DNA from 2 places in the Marinobacter sp. es.048 genome. Region 1 is predicted to be linked to the other one. Evidence: predicted binding sites of a transcription regulator. Region 1 holds the regulator's gene; the other holds the start of a gene.
What was found. The regulator FliA, encoded in region 1, starts transcription of late flagellar genes. The targets are predictions, from matches to a motif close to CTAAAGTTTNNNNNNNNNNNGCCGNTAA.

Region 1 (10,502 bases):
CATAATCCGGGGCCCCCGGAACCGGAGCAATCTCCGTGTATCTCAGCACTTCCTGAATCTGCATGACATTCAGACCGTAGGTCTCATCATCCAGTCGGAAGGTAACGTACTGCAGTACCTGATCGTCCTGGGCCTGATTGGTTTGTCCGCTCGGGGATGCCATAGCGATGTTTCTCCTCTTGGGCTGCCCGGCGGGCAACCTGATCGTCAAAAAAATATCATCAGTGCCCAATACTATAGTTAAGGGCACAAACCGTGCCAGCACGGCTCGGTTTCATTCAGTAACCATTGTTTTCGTCAGCTCAGATCCAGATGGTGCTCTCTTTCCGCCCGCACCAGCAAGTCTGCCATGGTACGCACATCGATCAGCGCGCACATATGATCAATCACCGTGCCAGCCAGCCAGGGCCGTTTGCTGCGGGCGGTCCGCCAGCGCACTTCGTCGGGCCGTAGGGTGAAAGACTGGGCCACGTCATCACAGGCCAGCCCCCAGTCGCTGTTATCCAGCCGGATCACAAACCGGTAGTTGTCACGAACACCGGACGGCACCCGCCCTGCCATGATCCATTCGGCGGTGTCCACCACACGAAGGTTGTGGTCCCGGTCGGGCCGGATTCCCATATACCAGCGTGGACTTCCCGGGATGGGCCGGATCTCTTCCTCAATACGATGAATGGCACCGAGAAGAATCAGCGGCACCGCAAGCTGCAGCCCTGCAACCGTGAATATGAGGCATTCGAAAGGCTGCTCTGACCATTCCGGACGAGAAGGTGGCGCAGCCGGCTCCGGCTCAGGCTCAGGCCGGACCTCCACTTTTTGCTTCGATACAGGCTCTTCCGGAGCCTGGCGCTCCACGGGCCGCACTGGTTCTGCAGACTTGCCCTGGGCCGGTCTGGGCGGTTCGGGACTTGCCGCCGGTTTTTCGACAGTTGGCACCGGAGCCGGTTTCGTTCGGGTTGCCACAGGGGCTTCCTGGGTTGCCGGCTTCACCGGTTCAGGCGTTGCGGTTTCCTCCCGGAGCGCAGTGTCCGTGGCCGTGTGCAGCAATTCATCAAGGTAACTGGCAATCGCGTTTTCCGGATCCGCCAGCCTTGTCAATTTATCGTCAGCCATGCTGACGCTCCTTCACCCCACCCACCCGGGACATGAGATCGTCCAACAGATGGTTGTAGGCCCGGACACCGTGGGTTTCCGCATCCAGAGCGGAGGGAATAATACCGCCCTGACTGGCATCCCGGAACTTGGTGTCCACCGGAATGGCAAACTGCCACAAGGATTCACGGTAGGTCTTACGCAGGAGGTTAAGGCTTTTAACCGATGCCTGGGTACGCCGGTCGTACAGGGTTGGCACAATGGTGTAGGACAGCTCGTTTTTCTGGGAGCGCATGATCATCTTCAGGGTGTGGAGCATTCGCTCCAGGCCTTTGATGGCCAGAAATTCGGTTTGCACGGGAATAATCAGATGCTGCGCCGCGGCGAGGGCGTTGACCATCAGAACCCCAAGGGAGGGGGTATTGTCCAGCAGGACATAATCGAAATCGTCCCAGAGCTGGGTCAGGGCCCGGGAGATGATCAGCCCCATACCCTCGACGCCGATCATCCTTCGCTCAAGGGTGGCCAAGGCCGCACTGGCCGGTAGCAGGGACAGACCCTTGCAACTGGTTTTGGTAATCAACTGGGCCGGAAGCCCATCGGGCACCTTGCCCTGATGCTGGAACAAATCGAAAACGCTGTGGGCAATGGTGTCCGGATCGTACCCGAACCAGCTGGTAAGCGAGCCGTGGGGATCCAGATCCACAACGAGAACACGCTTGCCGCGTTCGGCAAGCAAGCCGCCCAGGGCGACCACACTCGTGGTTTTACCGACACCACCTTTTTGATTGGCTACTGCCCAGATTCGCACGCTTTGATTCTCCAGAGAATACATCGGTGTGGCTGGCAATTAACCTTTGCCACAGTCCCGTTTATCGGCCATTCCCCGGGCAACTTGAACCAGTCCTCGGAAAATCCGGCAAGCTGTTGCCGGCGCCTTTTTGTTAACGGGAGTAATACAGGAACCATGCCAATGGCTCTATACGCATCTGCCAACAATCCGTTCAACGCATGGCACCGCGGATACTGGCGTCACGGGAAATCAGCAACACCACTCGCCGGTTTTTGCGCCGCCCCTCTTCCGTGTCATTCCGGGCAACCGGCTGATACTGACCATAGCCAACGGCTGCGAGACGTTCCGGTTCGATGCCCTCCATCACCAGCATCCGAACCATCGACGCCGCCCGGGCGGCAGACAATTCCCAGTTGGAGGGATAGCGAGAAGTACTGATCGGCTGGTTATCGGTAAAGCCTTCAACTTTGACCGCGTTGTCCCGATTCTTCAGGACGATAGCTATTTTCTCGACAACGTCAAACGCGTCGTAATGGGGCTCGGCGTCACCGCTGCCAAACAACAGACTGTTGGGCAAATTCAACTCCAGCCACTGGTCGCTGGTCTCCAGTGAAACCACCCCCTGGTTGATCAACTCATCGAATTCCATCGACAGCTGGTCAGCCATGGCTCGAAGTGCTTCCGTTCGGGCCTGGGCATCTATCTCCGGATTACGTGGAGCTTCAGTCACTGCCGGCGGAATAACGTTCTCTGCAGGCGCGTTCAATGACCTTTGGGGCTGGTCGCCAATCTCGATTGGCTGAAAAGACCTCTGTGGCGCGTTAAACACACCGGTCAGGGTTTCCGACAGGACTTTGTACTTGCCTTCGTTGACGGACGACACCGAGTACATCACCACGAAAAAGGCGAACAGCAGCGTGATGAAATCCGCATAGGAAATCAGCCACCGCTCCTTGTTGTGCAGATCATCCTGGGGTTGCCTACGGCGCCGCATAAGTTGGCCTGCGCATGCTTACTGCAGGAAGCCCCGCAGCCGCAATTCGATGGATTTCGGGTTTTCACCCTCGGCGATGGCAATAATGCCGTCGATCATCATGTCCTCGTATCGGGTACGTTCCCGCACGATGCCACGCATCTTGTTGGCGACCGGGAAGAACAACAGATTGGCGAGAGCCACACCGTAAATGGTGGCCACAAAGGCGGTTGCGATCCCGCTGCCCAGAGACTGTGGATCCTCCAGGTTGGTCATCACCTGTATCAGCCCCATCACAGCCCCGATGATGCCGATGGTCGGCGAGTAACCGCCCATGGCCTCGAACACTTTGGCAGACTCCAGATCACGCTGCTCACGGGATTCCAGGTCCACTTCCATGATGCCCCGAATGGTCTCGGTTTCGGCACCATCCACTAACAACTGCAATCCCTTGCGGGCAAAAGGTTCCGGTTCTCTTTCGGCAAGGCCCTCAAGGCCGAGCAAGCCCTGCTTCCTGGCTTTGACACTCCAGTCGATGACCTTGCCAATTCCGTCTTCCAGGTTAATGAACGGCGGGACGAATACCCAGCGCACCTGGGTAAAGGCCCGTTTGAGCATCGGCCACGAGGTCTGCAGAATAGTTGCGGCCAGGGTACCACCAATAACAATAATGGCTGCCGGCCCGTTGAACAGGGAGCTAACGGCCCCGCCTTCAAGCAGATTGCCGCCGAGTATGGCGGCAAAAGCCAGTACGACCCCGAGCAGACTCAGGATATCCATCAGCAGACACCTTCAACCAGGCGTGGCCCGATCTCGTCCAGCGATAGCACATCATCTGTCAGCCCTGCCTTGGCGACCGCCATGGGCATGCCGTAGATAACCGACGACTTTTCATCCTGCGACCAGACGTCGGACCCGCTCTGTTTCATCATCCGGCAACCTTCTTTGCCGTCCGAGCCCATGCCGGTGAGAATGACACCCAGCGTCTTGCCCGGAAAACTCCTGGCCAGTGAACCGAAGGTTACGTCCACACAGGGCTTGTAATTGAGTCGCTCGTCTCCGGGCAGGATACGGATCCTGGCCTGCCCACCCCGATTCTCAACCATCATCTGTTTACCGCCGGGTGCCAGCAAAGCAAGCCCGGCCCGCAACATATCGCCATCCTCGGCCTGCCGGACTTCAATCCGGCAGAGCTTGTTCAGACGTTCGGCGAAGGCCGGCGTAAAGCTGGCCGGCATATGCTGCACCAGCACGATAGGTGCCGGAAACGTTGCCGGCAACGTTGTCAATACCCGCTGCAGGGCAACAGGTCCGCCGGTTGAGGTGCCAATACCAACTACCGCGTAATGCTTGGCCCCGCCCCGGCGGGAGTGACGCCTTGGTGCCTCGGGCCCGACCGGAGCCGCAGGGCTCTGTGTGTCTGGGCGCTGGCGCGGCGTGATGTCCGGACGGGGACGGGCCGGCGTGCCTGGCGCCCGGGAAGCTGGCGCCGACGGTTCGGGACGGGCCGGAGCCGCAGGCCGGTTTCCGGGCCGACTGCGTGCCACGTCAAGAATTCGATCGATGAGGATTTTCTGGAGCTGGCTGTTATCCCGGGCAATTTCTTCGAAATTCTTTGGCAGGAAATCGACGGCGCCGGCTTCGAGCGCGTCGAGGGTTACCCGAGCGCCTTCATAAGTGAGCGAAGAGAACATGAGCACCGGTGTGGGGTGCTTGCGCATGATTTCGCGCACAGCGGAGATGCCATCCATCACCGGCATTTCGTAATCCATGGTGATCACGTCGGGACACAGCTTTTCGGCCAGTTCCACGCCTTCCCGACCGTTGGTAGCAGCCCCAACCACCTTGATCTGGCCAGAGCTGGTCAGGATTTCCGTCAGCCGTTTGCGAAAAAACCCTGAATCGTCAACGACCAGGACAGAAACTGTCATCCACTTCTCCTACCCAATCCATAGTTCTCTGGCAATGTCACCTGCCGGATGCGGCTCAGCCGTAATGTTGCAGCAGGCTGGGAACATCAATAATCAGCGCAATCCTGCCGTCGCCGGTAATGGTGGCGCCCGCCATCCCCGGCGTGCCCTGGAGCGCCCGCCCGAGGGGCTTGATCACCACCTCTTCCTGCCCGACCAACTGGTCGACAACAAAGCCCACCTGTTTGGTACCCATGGCCACGATGACAACATGGGCGTTTTCGGGCACCTCCGGGGAAGCACCGCCACGAACCAGCCATCGCTTGATATGAAACAGCGGGAATACCTTTTCCCGAACCACAATGCACTCACGTCCATCGACAATGTTGGTTTTGGTCAGGTCCAGATGGAAGATTTCGACCACGTTGACCAGCGGCAGCGCAAAGGACTGGTCCCCCAGCATGATCATCAGGGTCGGCATGATGGCCAGCGTTAGCGGAACCTTGATAACAATCCGGGAACCCTTGCCCAGTTCCGATTCGATGCTTAACTGACCATTGAGCTGGCCAATCTTGGTTTTCACCACATCCATGCCGACACCACGACCGGAGACATCGGAAATCTGCTCCTTGGTGGAAAATCCGGCGGCAAAAATCAGGTTGAAACACTCAGAATTAGTCAGCCGATCGGCAGCATCCTGTTCGTAGATACCCTTCTCGACTGCCTTTCGGCGCAACACTTCCGGATCCATACCGGCGCCGTCATCCTCGATGAACAGGAGAATATGATCCCCCTCCTGCTCGGCAGACAGGGTGACGGTACCCTGGCGGGGCTTACCGGCTTTCTCGCGCACCTCCGGGGCTTCGATGCCATGATCGACCGAATTCCGAACCAGGTGAACCAGCGGATCAGACAGTGCTTCGACCAGGTTCTTGTCAAGGTCGGTGTCTTCACCATGCATCACCAGGTTGACCTCTTTCTTGAGATTCCTGGCCAGATCACGAACCACCCGGGGGAACCGGCCAAACACCTTCTTGATCGGCTGCATGCGGGTCTGCATCACTGCAGACTGGAGATCGGTGGTGACCACATCGAGGTTGGACACCGCCTTGTGCATATGTTCGTCCTCGCTTTCGGCACCCAGACGCTGCAAGCGGTTACGCACCAGCACCAGCTCCCCCACCATATTCATGATGTCGTCAAGGCGCTTGGTGTCGACACGAACCGTCGTTTCCGCAGCAGGAGCTTGCTCGCGCGCGGGCATGGCCGGTGCAGCAGCGCCTTTGGCTTCCGGCTTCCCTGCTGGCTTGGGGGCCGGCTTCGGCGCCTCTGCTTTTGGCTTTGCCGGCTCTTTCGGAGCTGCAGGCTGTTCAGGAGCTGAGGGCTGTCCCGGCGCTGAGGGCTCTCCCCCCGCTGTCGGGCTTCCGCCTTTGCCGTGAAGATCGTCCAGCAGTTTCTCGAATTCGTCGTCGGTAATCAGGTCATCGCCGCCCTCGGCCTTGGCGGCCGGCTTTTCTTCTTTGCTGACAGCCTCTTCCTCGCCCGCTGGTGCACCGGCAAACTGCCCTTTTCCGTGCAGCTGGTCCAGCAGCGCCTCGAATTCGTCGTCGGTAATTTCGTCGTCTCCGGAACTTTCCTTCTCGCCCTCGGCCGATCCGGCACCTGAAACCGATGAAGTATCTCCGGATTTCTCGTCCTGCAATGCATCCAGAAGCTGCTCGAATTCGTCGTCGGTGATGTCACCACCGTCTTCTGCCGATTCGCTCTCTTCGTGCTCAGCTTGGGGCGCAGCAGCCGGTACCCCCTCGCCCTCCGGCTGGGCCAGGGCATCCAGACGGACAATCAGTTCCTCCGGGGCCGGTGTCAGCTCCTCGTGATTACGGACCTGCTCAAACATCGCATTGACGTTGTCCAGGGCTTCGAGAACCACGTCCATCAGTTCTGAATCCACCTTGCGCTTGTGATTGCGCAGGGTGTCAAAAACGTTTTCGGCGGAATGGCAGCAATTCACCAGCGCTTCAAGCTGAAGAAAGCCCGCGCCGCCTTTCACGGTGTGAAAGCCACGGAAGATGGCGTTAAGCAGATCACTGTCGTCAGGATGTTGCTCAAGATCTACCAACTGCTCTGACAGCTTTTCGAGGATCTCGCCGGCTTCTACCAGGAAGTCCTGCAAAATCTCTTCATCAGCATCAAACGCCATGCGTTACCCTCTTTATTCAGAAACCGAGACTGGACAACAGATCGTCTACGTCATCCTGTCCCGAGACTACATCTTCACGCTCATCGGCCTTGATCTGGGGCCCGACGCCCTTCTCTGCAGACTCTTCCTTCTCTTCAATCTGGTGCACCGTGCCCGTGAGCTGGTCCACATGACTGGCCATCACCACCAGGCTGAGCATCTGCTCCTCTACCTCTTTCACCAGCGCGGTTACTTTCTGGATAACCTGGCCCGTCAGGTCCTGGAAATCCTGAGCCAGCAGGATTTCCGAGAGGTTGCTGTACATGGTGTCGGCGTCCGTAGCCATGCTGACGAAAAAGCGATCAATCCGCCCGTAAAGCTCGCGGAACTCGGCCGGCTGCATTTCCCGGCGACGCAGACGCTGCCACTCATCACGCAAGGCGGCTGCTTCGTCTCTCAGGGCATTGGCCACAGGCATGGTTTCCTCAACCAGATCCATGGTCCGGTTGGCCGCTTCACCGGTCATCTGCACGACGTACTCGAGGCGATCAGAGGCATCTGTCATCTTCGACAGTGCTTCCTGCTGTTCGGCGTTACGGGGGTCAATCTGGAAGTTCCGGATCGCTTCGTGCAAGCTCCGGGTCAATCGCCCTACCTCACGGTACAGACTCTGATCCCTGACCTCGCTGAGTTCATTGATCAGGGTCATGGCTTTGGCATAATCCCCCGCATCAACACTCTCTGCCAGTTCTGCTGCCTGCCGCTGAAGCTTTTCCGTTACCTCCGGTTCAAGGCCCCGATGGTTCTTTTTGCTATCGCTCATGAGAGCCATCCGACCTCTGGTTACTGGATTCTTTCAAAGATTTTCTCAATCTTTTCCTTGAGCACCGCGGCAGTGAACGGTTTGACCACATAGCCGTTCACGCCCGCCTGGGCAGCAGCAACGATCTGGTCGCGCTTCGCCTCAGCCGTTACCATCAATACCGGCAGGGTTTTCAGATTTTCGTCAGCCCGAACGGCCTTGAGCAGATCGAAACCGGACATGCCTGGCATGTTCCAGTCGGTCACCAGAAAATCGTATTTGCCGCTTTTAAGCATTGGCAGCGCCGTATTGCCGTCGTCAGCTTCATCGGTGTTGGTGAAGCCAAGATCACGCAGCAGATTCTTGATGATCCGTCGCATTGTGGAGAAGTCGTCCACAATGAGGATTTTCATGTTTTTGTCCAATGGGACCTCCAGTTAGTGACACCCGGAATTCGTTTGACCTTCGCGTTCAAAGTCTAGCAGGCCGCTGTTTTAACCGCTTATTGTCAGACCTTTGCTTCGGTTGTAAAGCATCGGTTACCAAAAACTACAGACTGCCTCTGCGCGGACACAGACTGAACGCAATCAGCTGTCCGATTCGTGGCGCCAATCCGACAGCCGTCCCCGAAGGCGCAGGGCAGCCTGACTGTGAATCTGGCTTACCCGGCTCTCGCTGACGCCGAGCACGGCGCCAATCTCCTTCAGGTTCAGTTCTTCCTGGTAATACAGGCTCAGCACCAGCTTTTCCCGCTCCGGCAGGTCTTCAATGGCCTCAGCGAGGCTGCGCCGGAAGGCATCGGAGGACAACCCCTCCAGGGGATTATCCTGCGTCTCTGTCTGTTCTATCGGCAGCTCTCCGGATTCATTGAGCTCATCGAGGCTAAAAAGTCGGCCGCTGTTCGAATCGGAAAGGTAGGAGTGATACTCGGCCAGCCCCATACCCAGCTCTTCAGCCACTTCCAGGTCCTGGGCTTCACGACCAAGACGGTCTTCAACGGCCTTGATGGCCAGGGAAATACGGCGGGCGTTGCGATGCACGGAACGGGGAACCCAGTCGCCCTTGCGGATTTCATCCACCATGGCGCCGCGAATCCGGATACCGGCATAGGTCTCGAAGGTGGCACCTTTGGCGGAGCTGTAACGCTGGGCGGCCTCAAGCAAGCCGATCATGCCGGCCTGCATCAGGTCTTCAAGCTGAACGGAGGCGGGCAGGCGGGCCATCAGGTGAAGGGCAATTTTCTTGACCAGCGGGGCATGCTGCTCAACGAGCTGAGACGGTTTCTGCGCACCCGACTGGTTATAGATTCCGAGGTTTTTCGCCAATGCCATGTATCCGGTTTCTTGTTTGACTGGATCCGATTCAGACTTCGACGAGCCGCTCCACAAAAAATTCCAGGTGCCCGCGGGGAGAGGACGGCAGCGGCCAGCTATCAACCTTGTCGGCCAGCGCCTTGATCGCCAGGGATGCTTTCGCCCTTGGATAGGCGTCCAGTACCGCGCGCTGTCGCTGAACCGCTTTCTTCACAGCCTCATCGTAGGGGACTATTCCAACATATTGTAGTGCCACATCAAGGAAGCGCTCGGTGACCCGGGTCAGTTTTTCGAACAGATGCCGGCCTTCCTGTTCATTTCGTACCTGGTTGGCAAGAATACGGAACCGATTGGTGCCGTACTCGCGGTTCATGAGTTTGATCAGGGCGTAACAGTCGGTAATGGACGTGGGCTCGTCACACACCACCAGCAACAGCTCCTGGGAGGCCCTCAGAAAACTGACCACTGATTCGGAAATCCCGGCGGCGGTATCAACGATCAAGACATCGATCTGATCACCCAGTTCGCTGAACGCATTAATCAGCCCTGCATGCTCCATGGGGCTGAGCTGGGTCATTCTTTGGGTACCGGAAGAGGCGGGGACAATCTTGATGCCGCCGGGACCATTCACCAGAACGTCCTTTAGATCACAATCGCCCGCCAGAACATCCTGGAGGTTGCGATTGGCAGTGATGCCCAGCAAGACGTCGATATTGGCGAGCCCCAGATCGGCGTCGAGCAGCACCACTCTCCGGCCTTTCTGCGCCAGGGCAATTCCGAGGTTCACCGACACGTTACTCTTGCCGACACCACCCTTTCCGCCGGAAACTGCAATCACCTGTACCGGATGTGCTCTGCTCATACTGTTTTTGGTCTCTCGCCACGTTTCGCCGGCTTTTTCTCCGACGCCTGCTGTCAATCTGTCCGGTCTCAGGCGTGCTCTTTCAGGCCCTCTGCGACCGCTTGCTGTTGCTGGAGTGTTTTCAGCCGATCCACGGCCAACCGCACCAGCGGAACGGCTTCTGCGTGGTGCAGGTCTTCAGGAATCTTCTGGCCGTCTGTGTAATAGGCTACCGGCAGACCGGTTTCCATCACAAACCCGAGAGACTCGCCCAGCGTCAGGGCCTCGTCGATTTTGGTCATTACACAGCCCGCAAGATTTGCCATCTTATAGCAATGCCAGACGGATTTCATGATGCGAGGCTGACTGGTTGCCGAGACGACCAGATGGGTTTTGATATTGTGATGGCTGCGAGCCAGTTCGGCCAGTTGTTCCTGATAGCCTTTGTCAGCGCTGGTCAGCCCGGCAGTATCGATCAGCACCAGATGACGGTCTGAAAGCTCGTCGAGAATATCATCCAGACTGTGGCTCTCATCCACCACCCGAACCGGCACATTCAGGATACGACCGAACACGAACAGCTGCTCATGCGCGGCCAC
Region 2 (10,502 bases), on a different contig from region 1:
ACCACGACTGCAAGCGGGCCGTTCTGGTGGGCCATAACGCCACCTTCGACCACAATTTTATCTTTGCAGCGGCGCTGCGGGCCGACATCCGGCGCAACCCGTTCCATCCTTTCTCGACCTTCGACACCGCGACTCTGGCAGGCCTGGCCTATGGCCATACCGTTCTGGCCCAGGCCTGTAAGCTCGCAGGCATTCCATTCAGCAACAAGGAAGCACACTCCGCAGCCTATGACGCGGAAAAAACCGCGGATCTGTTCTGCGGCATTGTGAATCGCTGGAAAGAGCTGGGCGGCTTTCCGCCTCCGGTGATCCCCGCAGAGACCGAGTAACCGCCATAAAAAAACCCGCCGCAGCGGGTTTTTTAGTTGTGCGCCAGGCATAAGTGTGAAAGTCACGCCTCGTACTCAGCTGACTTTAAACCGGGACAGGGAATCTTTGAGCTGATGAGACAATTCCGCCAAGTCACCACTGGCTTTGGATATCTGGGCCATGGCCTGTTTGGTCTCAAAGGACTTTTCAGTAATTGTAGATACGTTGCGCGTTACTTCTTCGGCCGTGGCTGATTGCTCTTCGGATGCCGTAGCAATCTGCTCGGCCATACCGGACATCCGGGTGACCTCGTCCACTGCCTCGCGGAGCTGCAATACAACGGCTCCTGCCCGCTCGGAAATACCTCTGGCCTGGGCGCTGCAGCGGGTAACCACCTTTGAAGCACGCTCCGACGAATTGACCAGAGTTTCGATGGAACTACTTATCTCCTCGGTCGCCTTCTGGCTATTCTGGGCCAGGCTGCGCACCTCATCCGCAACCACCGCGAAGCCCCGGCCCTGTTCACCGGCCCGGGCCGCTTCAATGGCGGCATTCAGAGCCAGCAAGTTAGTCTGGTCGGCGATGGACTTTATCGAATCCAGAACCCTGGTGATGGATTCCATATTCTTTCGCAAGTCCGCTATGCCGGCCTCTGCTTCCTCCAACTCCCTGGCCATAGCACGAGTGTCAGCAGCGGAAGATTCCACCTCGGTGGCGCTGCGGCTGACCGCTTCATCAGTGCGCCGAGCACCGGCCGCCGATTCCGAGGTATTCTGGGACACCTCGCTGATGGCGGAGGACATTTCTTCAATGGCCGACGCCACCTGCTCAGTCTGCTCTGCCTGCTGATTCACACTGTCCAGAGTCTGCGAGGTAGTGCCGGACAACTGTTCAGATGCAGTGGCCTGACGCTGGGACGCTTCTTCAACCTTGAAGATCACTTCTTTCAGGTCCGACACCATCTTGAGCATGGAGCCGTATACGCCCGTGGCCCTGTCACTATTGGACGAATCAATGACCAAGTTACCCGTAGCCACCTGTTCCGCGAGTGCCTGCAATTCGGCCGGGTCTTTGCCGAGGGGTTTCATGATCCGCGCCGCAGTCCAGACTGCCACGGCCACCACAGCCAAGATCACAATAGCAATGGCTATCGCCGTCAGCGTCCACATTTCACGCACCGGCGCCAGGGCCTCGTCTTCGTCGATCTCCGCCAACAGCGCCCAGTTCAGCCCGCTTACGGTAACTGGCCTGTAGGCGGAAAACACTGGCTCGCCCCGGTAGGACGTAGCCACGCCTTCACCGGAATTTCCCGCCAGCGCCTCATCCACAGATGGCGAACTAATGCGTCCATTCTCCGGGTAGGCAAAGGAAGCCACCACGCTGCGGTTTTCCGGATCCAGATAGGAGTCTGAACGCATCAGGTTATCCGGCCCCACCAGATAGGAATCCCCGGTTTCCCCCATGCCATCTCGTTCCATCATGATGTTGTTCAGGCTGTGAATGGGGAACTGGAAGGCCAGCACGCCCAACCGCTCACCCTTTTCGGAAATTATGGGTGTTGCTACAAAGCCCGCAGGAGCGCCGTAGGAAGGTACATACTTCGTAAAATCAACAAAAGTCGGTGCAGTATCCTGTTCGTCAGACAGCGCCTGACGATAAGCCGCCGCCAGGCCAGAATCCGCGTAGGGACCGTCTTTAAGGGAGGTGGCAAAATCAACCTCTTTGGATACAGAATAGATAATGTGGCCTGTATCGGCATCAATCAGAAAAATATCGTAGTAGCCGAAAGCCTCCTGAAATTTCTTGAACGAGGTGTGCCACTGTTTATGAAGCGTGTTATAAAATTGCGCGATATGGACGTCAGCCGATACCAATTTGTCTTTCTGCCCCACAGGATTTGGGTTGTCCACGATGTAAGCCATCTGCAGAGCCAGGCTGTTTTTGCTGAGGGATGCAACAAAGTCCGATGCTGACCGTCCGCTAGCACCACCATTTTTCTGCAAGGGCGGCAAAAAATTCCGCTGGTAATAAGCCTCGGCCTTTTCTCGTAATGTCGATTGCTCCGTTTTTACCAATTTTTCATAATTATGAAACGCCAAACCAAATCCTTGGGCGGCAGTTCGGGTCCCGCGATTACTGGCCATCGCTGTCAGTTGCTGGGTAATAGTGTTGAGATAATCTTCAACACTACGCTGCTTATTGGTAGCCGCAATAGAAAGTTCTTGCAACGCCTGTTCCTTCAGGCTCTGTCGGACAATTTCGGCGTTAAAAAAAGAGATGGCAATGACGGGAAGCAGGCCAACCAGCAGCAAAGTCAGCAAAAGACGTTTTTTCAGAGTCATCGATGGCCCTCATTTAATATTGTTGTTTCGTTAATCATCGGCTATCGGCAGGTTTTCTTTAGCCCAGAAAAATTCATAAAAGAGGCGAATCTCGTTTAACCAATTAATATAATTGGAATTGCGCCAACGGATTTTTCAGAGTGCCTGCGGCTTTGCCACCGCGCGCATTTCACAGAACCCGTCGAGCCACCAGGTTGCAAAATGATCCGATTAGGCATTGGCAAGAGAGTGATTGGGTGGTTTATGAACATCCGGGTTGCCTTGCCTCATCGGGTGTTCGACCACCTGTCTCTGATAAGCATGCTGGATACGTTGAACCGGCTTCAGAGCCGTCCGCGAACCGCCGCGATACGGAACCATCGGTCCGACGCATCGGTGTCTGGTGTTGTGAGAGGACGGGGGAGTAACTCCCCCTCCCACTCGACTCAGGGGCTACCACGTTACCAGTAGATACCCCGCATGATGGCAGCAAAGGCCACCTGTTCTGTGGAGACCTTCGGTTTTTCGCCCGACCTGCTGCCGGCTGCCGCCGGCGAATCCGGGAACATCCGGTAACCGGTGTTCATGACAATTTCAGCCATCTTCGGTGCCAGAGCATGAAGGACTTGGGCAAAGATACCCAGTCGGGTGGCAATACGCTTCGGCCGATACACGATAGCATCGGCTACCATCGTCGCCGCCTCATCCGGGGTAAGTGTTGGCACCGAGTCGTAGATCTTGGTTGGCGCAATCATTGGTGTTTTGACCAGTGGCATATTAATCGTGGTGAAGGTCACATTGCGATCTGACCATTCCGAAGCGGCACAGCGGCTGAAAGCATCCAACGCAGATTTTGAGGCCACGTAAGCTGAGAATCGGGGCGCGTTGGTCAACACACCGATCGAGGAAATGTTCACCACATGGCCACGGCGATTCTCCAGCATCTTGGGCGCAAACCCCATGATCAGACGAACGGAACCGAAGTAGTTCAGCTGCATAGTGCGTTCGAAATCGTGGAAGCGGTCGAACGACAGATCCAGTGAGCGGCGAATCGAGCGCCCGGCGTTGTTGACCAGCACGTCGACCTGGCCATGGTTATCCAACACAGTCTTCACGAACCCGTCGCAGGCATCCATATCGGAAAAATCGCAGGGATAGGCATGCACGCTTGCGCCCCGGGACTCCAGCTCCGCGGCCACTTCTTTGAGGCGCTCGAGTTTGCGGGCACCAATCACCAGGATAGCGCCGGCGTCTGCCAGTTTCTGGGCGGTTGCAAGACCAATACCGGACGTAGCACCGGTCACCACACAGACACGACCTTCAACCGTGCCCTTGAGCGTGCGGTCCTTGAACAGGTCCGGATCCAGGTTGCGCTCCCAGTAATCCCAGATCACCGGGGCGTAGTCCGGCAAACGAGGCACTTCAATACCGGTACCTTTCAGAACACGCTCGGTTTCACGGGCATCGAACCGTGTCGGATAATTGATGAAAGACATCACTGAGGGCGGAATACCCATGTCGTCGAGAATTGCCGAGGTCAGGCGCTTCACCGGCGGCAGGTTCTTCAGACTCTGGCGAATGAACGGAGGGATAAAGCCGAACATACGGGAATCGATCCGCATGCCCATCCTGGGTGCGTGACCCGCCTCGCTGAAGATATTCAGAATCTCGCCAACCTTGTACGGATCGGTATCCACAAGGTGGAAACACTTGCCGTCTTCCCCGTCCAGATGGGCGATGTGATCCATCGCATTAACCACGAAATCCACCGGCACAATGTTCAGACGCCCGCCCTCGACACCAATGGTCGGCACCCACTGGGGCAGCGCGTGGCGAATTTTCTGAATCATCTTGAAGAAGTAGTAAGGTCCATCCACCTTGTCCATTTCACCGGTAGAGGTATGGCCAATCACCATGCCCGGGCGGTAGATGCGGAAGGGGACCTTGCATTCCTCTCGGACCACCTTTTCAGATTCATGCTTGGTGCGCAGGTACGGATGGTCCAGCTTCTCGGCTTCCTCGAACATGTCCTCGCGGAAAATTCCTTTGAACAGACCGGCAGCCGCAATGGACGACACGTGATGGAAGTGCTTGGCGCCCATCGCCTCTGCAGCATTCACCGCAGCCCGTGTGCCCTCGATATTGGTAGCCTGCTGGGCTTCTTCATCTGCGCCCATATCGTAAACGGCGGCAAGGTGAAAGAAGTGGTCAATTTTCCCCTTCAGGGCTTTCATTGTCTTGGCGTCGATACCCAGATTTTTGCTGGTCAGGTCGCCTATGACGGCCTTCACCTGGGTTTCATCCGCGCCCCAGCGCTCACGCAATTTGTCCAGCTTGTCCTGGGATTGTTCACGCACCAGTACGTGGACAGTGCCACCACGTGCCAGAAGCTTCTCCACGAGGAAACGGCCAATAAATCCGGTGCCACCCGTCAGGAAATAATTCATCAATCTTCCACCCTGCCTGTTGCTCTGTTGTTGTCTATCCATGCCGGCACCCATACGACTAAAGTCTTAGAGTTTTCCGGAAACGCCGGCATTGTACTTAATTGCAACCTTCATGTATCGAAATTTTTTAGAGCTTTTACTCTGTAAGCCTTTGTTTTTTATAGAGCTATTGCTCTAAATTTCCGACCCCGCAGGCCAAACGTGCCTGTCCGGTTCGCCGACACAATGTTTTTTGAGACTAGCACAGGAATTGCCCCGTGCATGCCCTATTTCCGGATTACCACAAAGCAATGAAAGCGCCCGCCAGCAATGACATAATCGGGAACTTATCGCGCCTTTTGGCATCTGTTCTTTTCACAGGAAAACCGATCTTCGGAACCCCGACCATGCAGAAAGACAATCCCAACGCAGAACGCTACATTTCCATCGCCCGGGCCTGCCTGAAGGCCATCAACGATACAGCTGATGACGCCGGTTCCCGCGAGCAGAAAATTCAGGCGGTCTACGAGGCCATCGACCAGGCCTTCCAGGCCGAGTTCGCGGATTACCGTCAGTCCGTTGCCATTATGGCCACGGTTCTGGAACGTATCGCCTCCGGCCAGCTGGACAGTGAGAAAGCCGCCGATCTGGCTCGTAGAACACTTGACCAGCAGCCCGAGAGCACGCGCAACGCGATGATGCACTGATACGCGACACGCTTCTTCGAATCACAGAGAGCCTATGAACACACGCACCGTCAGGAAGAACTCAATGCAAAACTCTATATCACGACTGTTTTCCCTGCTGACACTTGTGCTGTTCAGCACTCTTGCTCTTGCCGCCCAGATTCCGGAGAAGAGCCCCAATGACGACAACCAGTACCGGTTCATTGAACTGGACAACGGCCTGAAGGTCATCCTGGTTTCTGATCAGGATGCGGACAAGGCAGCTGCTTCGATGAACGTTGCTGTTGGTAGCGGAGATGATCCGTCGGATCGGGAGGGCCTCTCCCACTTCCTGGAGCACATGCTGTTCCTCGGTACCGAGAAATACCCCGATCCGGGCGAATACCAGCAATTCATCAAGAGCCACGGTGGCCAGCACAATGCCTTCACCGCATTCCAGGACACGAATTACTTCTTCGATGTTCAGGCCGAGTTCCTGGAACCGGCGCTGGACCGTTTCGCGCAGCAGTTCTCCGCCCCCCTGTTTACCGCCGAGCTGGTGGAGCGGGAGCGCAACGCCGTGCACTCTGAGTTCAGCGCCAAACAGAAAGAAGATGGGCGCCGATTCTATTCCGTAAAAAAGGCAGTCAGTAACCCGGACCACGCCTTCAGCCAGTTTGCCGTAGGCAACCTCAGCACCCTGGAGAACACCGAGGACAGTCGCCTCCGGCCAGATCTGATCGAGTTCTGGAAGCAGCATTACTCTTCAAACATCATGAGCCTGGCGGTTTACGGACCGCAAGCCCTGGACGAGCTGGAATCCATGGTGCGAGGCCGGTTCGATGCCATCGAAAACCGCAACCTTGAAACCAAACGCCATGTGGCCAGCCTTTACCGGGCGGAGGATCTTCCAGCCAAGGTGACGGCCGAAGCACTCAAGGATGTTAGAAGCCTGTCGCTCACTTTCCCCATTTCGTCCCAGGAAGAGAACTACCGCACCAAGCCCGCCAGCTACGTGGCCAACCTGCTCGGCCACGAAGGCCCAGGCAGTCTGTTCGATGTGCTAAAAACGGCTGGCCTGGCGGAGAGTCTGTCCGCGGGCCTGGGTATGGATACGGGCGAAAACGCCACCCTGGAGATCAGCATTTCCCTGACACCGGAAGGACTGGCTCGCCATGAGGACATCCTGCCGTTGGTATTCGATTACATCGAGAAGATTCGCCAGAAAGGGATCAGCGAGCAGCGTTTCCTGGAAATGCAGAACCTGGCACGCATTGATTTCCGGTTTCGCGAACAGGGCAACCCCCTGCACGAAGCCATGCGACTGTCCCGTCACCTCAAGGACTACCCGCCCGAGGACCTGCTGCGCGCACCCTGGCTGGTGGAACGCTTCGCGCCGGAACAGTACCGGGACATCCTGGACCAGCTGACACCGGACAACCTCCTTGCCTTCGTACTGGCGCCCGATCCGGTCCTGGAAAACCCGAACCGCACCAACTGGTATGATGCGGCCTGGACCCGGGAACCGCTCAATACGGAAGCGCTTACTGCCCAACGCCTGCCGGAACTTGCGGCCCAGTTGCGCCTGCCCGCGGAAAATCCCTTTGTACCGGAAGATCTGGCAATGGTGACAGGGCAAACCATGGACAAGCCTTCAATGCTGGCCACGCTCGAAGGAATGGACATCTGGTTTGCCCGGGATACCCGGTTCGACACCCCCAAAGCCAACGTGTTTGTGAGCCTTAGGACTCCCGCTGCCCGAGCCTCGGCCCGCAGTTATGTCCTCACCCAGCTGTTGGTGGACGCCATCAATACCAACCTGAATGCCTGGGCCTACTCCGCTAGTCTTGCCGGACTGGATTACAGCGTCTATTCGCACCTGCGGGGCATCACCGTTCGTGTAGGTGGCTACAACGACAAGCTTCACACCCTGATGAACCGCATCCTGCTTCAGCTGGACACGCCAGAGCTGACCGAGCAACGTTTCGATATTGCCCGGCAACAGATGATCGACGGACTTCAGAACAAGGCCAAGGATCGCCCTGTGGAACAGACCTCTGAGTTCGTGCAGACGTCGCTGATCGAAGGCGCCTGGTCCACAGACGAGAAACTGCGGGCGGCCCGGGAAGTCACCTTTGATGAACTGCAGTCCTTCTCGGAAGCCCTGCTCTCCCGGGTGGATCCGGTCATGCTGGCCCATGGGAACCTTACTGAAGCCTCGGCCCTTAACCTGGCCCGGCAGATCGACGCTATTGTCCTGGGTGACAGCGAGCTGACCCGGGTAGAACGCAGCCAGGTACGCCAGCTGCCAGACAATGAAACCACGGTTTCCATTGAAGTAGACCATCCGGACACCGGCTATACACTTTACATGCAGGGCGATAACACCGGCTTTGAAGAACGGGCGCGTTTCCGTCTGCTGGCCCAGATCATCAGCAGCCCCTTCTTTGAAGAGCTCCGCACTAACCGCCAATTGGGCTATATCGTTTACGCGACACCGTTTGAAATGCTGGAAACGCCGGCTCTTGGGTTTGTCGTCCAGTCGCCGTCTGCCACCCGAGTGGAGATTGATCAGGCGGTTCAGGAGTTCTCCAACAGCTTTGAGGCAACCCTGTCGGCATTGACGCCGGAGCGCCTGGATCAGGAAAAGCAGGCTGTGATCAGCAAACTTCTTGAGAGAGACCGGCAGCTGGGCGAGATTTCCAGCCGCTACTGGCGCGAGATCGATCGGGGCATGGACAGCTTCGATTCGCGGCAGCAGCTGGCCAACGCGGTAAAACAGGTCAGCCAGCAGGAACTGTTGGAGACGTTCCGACAAGCGGTTCTGGAACGGGACCAGAGCCTGCAGGTGGTCACCGGTGGTGATGGCCTGGAGGCGAGCCGGGCCCTAGGCCGGCTCACCGAACTACCGCCGGTGCCCGCCAGCTGACAAGTTCAACAAGTCTGCAAAAAACGGGCCCAGTCCTCGGGCTCGTCAACATCCCACCGGGGCTCTAGCAGATGATAGCTGAGCCCCGCCGCTTCAAGTCGTTCACGAGTTTGAGCAAGCACATCCGGCGTGCCCCAGGCGATATCGTCAAGCATGCCCTCCGCCACTTTTGAGGCGCCGATCAGGACATAGCCGCCATCGTCAGACGGACCGAGCACGACGTCATAATCCACCAGACAGGCGACCGCCTTACGGGCATAATCCGGATCCACCGACGGGCAATCACTGCCGACCACCAATGCCCGGTCATAATCCCGGAGGGACTGACTCAGGGCAAGGTGCATCCGTTCTCCGAGCGCATTGCCTTGCTGGACTTTCTGAATCAGGCCGGCGCCATCGAGCTCTTCAACAATTGCAGCTGCCTCCCCGGGACGGTCATCCGCCGGCCGATCCCACCAGAACTCAACCGGATAGCCAGTGGCACACAGATTATCCAGCACCGCCAGGGTCAGTCGAATATGGGCTTCAAGCGCCCCTATCGCGCCGAGCTCCGGCATCAACCGGGTTTTGACCCGACCGGCCTCCGGCCATTTGGCAAACTGAAGAAAGACCGCCGAGGGCGAATTACTTTGAGGCATTGCGAACATCCGATCGGTAGGTTTGGGCCAGAGACTCCGGCGATTCACCACGCCAGTAACGCCAGCGTAGCTGCCACATCAGAAAAATAGTTCGCCAGGCACCGTGCTTCTGCCAGCGGCGGCTATCGGTAACAACAGGCTCTTTTATACAGAAAGGACGGGATACCAGGCAAAGCCGACGGGAGAATTCCACATCTTCCATCAGCGGGATGAGCTTAAAACCGCCCAGCACCTCGAAGGTATCCCGGCGCACGAACATGGCCTGGTCGCCGGTACAGATACCGGTAAGGCGGGAGCGCTGATTCATGAACCAGGCAATGAGGCGGAATAGCAACCGCTCCCCACTCAGCCGCACATCGAACCGACCCCAGGCGCGGCGCGAGTGGACGAAACTTGCAAGGTGCTCGAGCGTATTTGCCGGCAAGCGCGTATCCGCATGCAGAAACAGCAGGAGATCGCCGTTTGCCGACGCCGCGCCGGCATTCATCTGAAGCGCCCGGCCCTTCTCTGACATCACAACCCTGTCGCAAAGGGGCCTGGCCAGTTCAACCGTTCGATCGCTGCTGCCGCCATCCACCACAATCACCTCATGGCCCCGGGCGCGAATCGGTTGCAGGGCGCGCAGGGTGTCGGTAACACCCGTCGCCTCCATCCAGACAGGAACAATCACGCTTAACGAGAAAGGATCTGGCAAAACAAACTCCGTGGCATTCACCGAAACCGGGCCGCACCTTGAGCCTCAGGGCTTAGCCCGCTATCATACCGCCCTTCTCGCGATAATGCCCCCGTAGCTCATCTGGATAGAGCGTCCCCCTCCTAAGGGGAAGGTAGCAGGTTCGAGTCCTGCCGGGGGTACCATCCTCCCTGAACCAATATTCGCAAAAACGGCTTCCTGAGTCGTCCAAGACCGAACATCTCCCTACCAGAATGACGAATGGTTCAACGCCGCGACGCAAGTCGATAAACCTTCCAGCGCTGCCAGGGGCCCTTCCGTGAGTGACTGCCCGATCCAACCTTCCGGTTGACTCAATGGCAGAGGCGGCTTGGCCATCGATTCAGTCAGGGTTTCGAACCCGACTTTCCCATAAAACGCTGGATCGCCGTAGGTGATCGCCACATCAACACCCTCTGCACAGAGTGAGTCCAAAGCGTGCTTAAGAAGGCGCTGACCAACTCCCTTGCCCTGCCACTGGTTTGCAACCGCCATAGGCGAT

Region 2: a site for FliA is predicted at 2,686-2,713, ahead of CFT65_RS14500 (methyl-accepting chemotaxis protein). Genes of this name have one in related genera too.

Annotation. Positions count from the first base shown of each region.
Region 1 covers NZ_FYFA01000001.1:2,002,718-2,013,219, reverse strand. Annotated here, with positions in the region: gene CFT65_RS09325 (chemotaxis protein CheW) at 1-163, opposite strand, end outside; gene CFT65_RS09320 (chemotaxis protein CheW) at 298-1,113, opposite strand; gene CFT65_RS09315 (ParA family protein) at 1,106-1,903, opposite strand; gene motD (flagellar motor protein MotD) at 2,097-2,879, opposite strand; gene CFT65_RS09305 (flagellar motor protein) at 2,898-3,638, opposite strand; gene CFT65_RS09300 (protein-glutamate methylesterase/protein-glutamine glutaminase) at 3,638-4,789, opposite strand; gene CFT65_RS09295 (chemotaxis protein CheA) at 4,845-6,968, opposite strand; gene CFT65_RS09290 (protein phosphatase CheZ) at 6,985-7,770, opposite strand; gene cheY (chemotaxis response regulator CheY) at 7,791-8,174, opposite strand; gene CFT65_RS09280 (RNA polymerase sigma factor FliA) at 8,337-9,080, opposite strand; gene CFT65_RS09275 (MinD/ParA family protein) at 9,112-9,924, opposite strand; gene flhF (flagellar biosynthesis protein FlhF) at 9,993-10,502, opposite strand, start outside.
Region 2 covers NZ_FYFA01000002.1:752,695-763,196, forward strand. Annotated here, with positions in the region: gene rnt (ribonuclease T) at 1-329, shown strand, start outside; gene CFT65_RS14500 (methyl-accepting chemotaxis protein) at 405-2,651, opposite strand; gene CFT65_RS14505 (SDR family oxidoreductase) at 3,092-5,077, opposite strand; gene CFT65_RS14510 (hypothetical protein) at 5,464-5,763, shown strand; gene CFT65_RS14515 (insulinase family protein) at 5,828-8,650, shown strand; gene CFT65_RS14520 (TIGR04282 family arsenosugar biosynthesis glycosyltransferase) at 8,656-9,288, opposite strand; gene CFT65_RS14525 (TIGR04283 family arsenosugar biosynthesis glycosyltransferase) at 9,275-9,982, opposite strand; tRNA gene CFT65_RS14530 (tRNA-Arg) at 10,070-10,146, shown strand; gene CFT65_RS14535 (GNAT family N-acetyltransferase) at 10,208-10,502, opposite strand, start outside.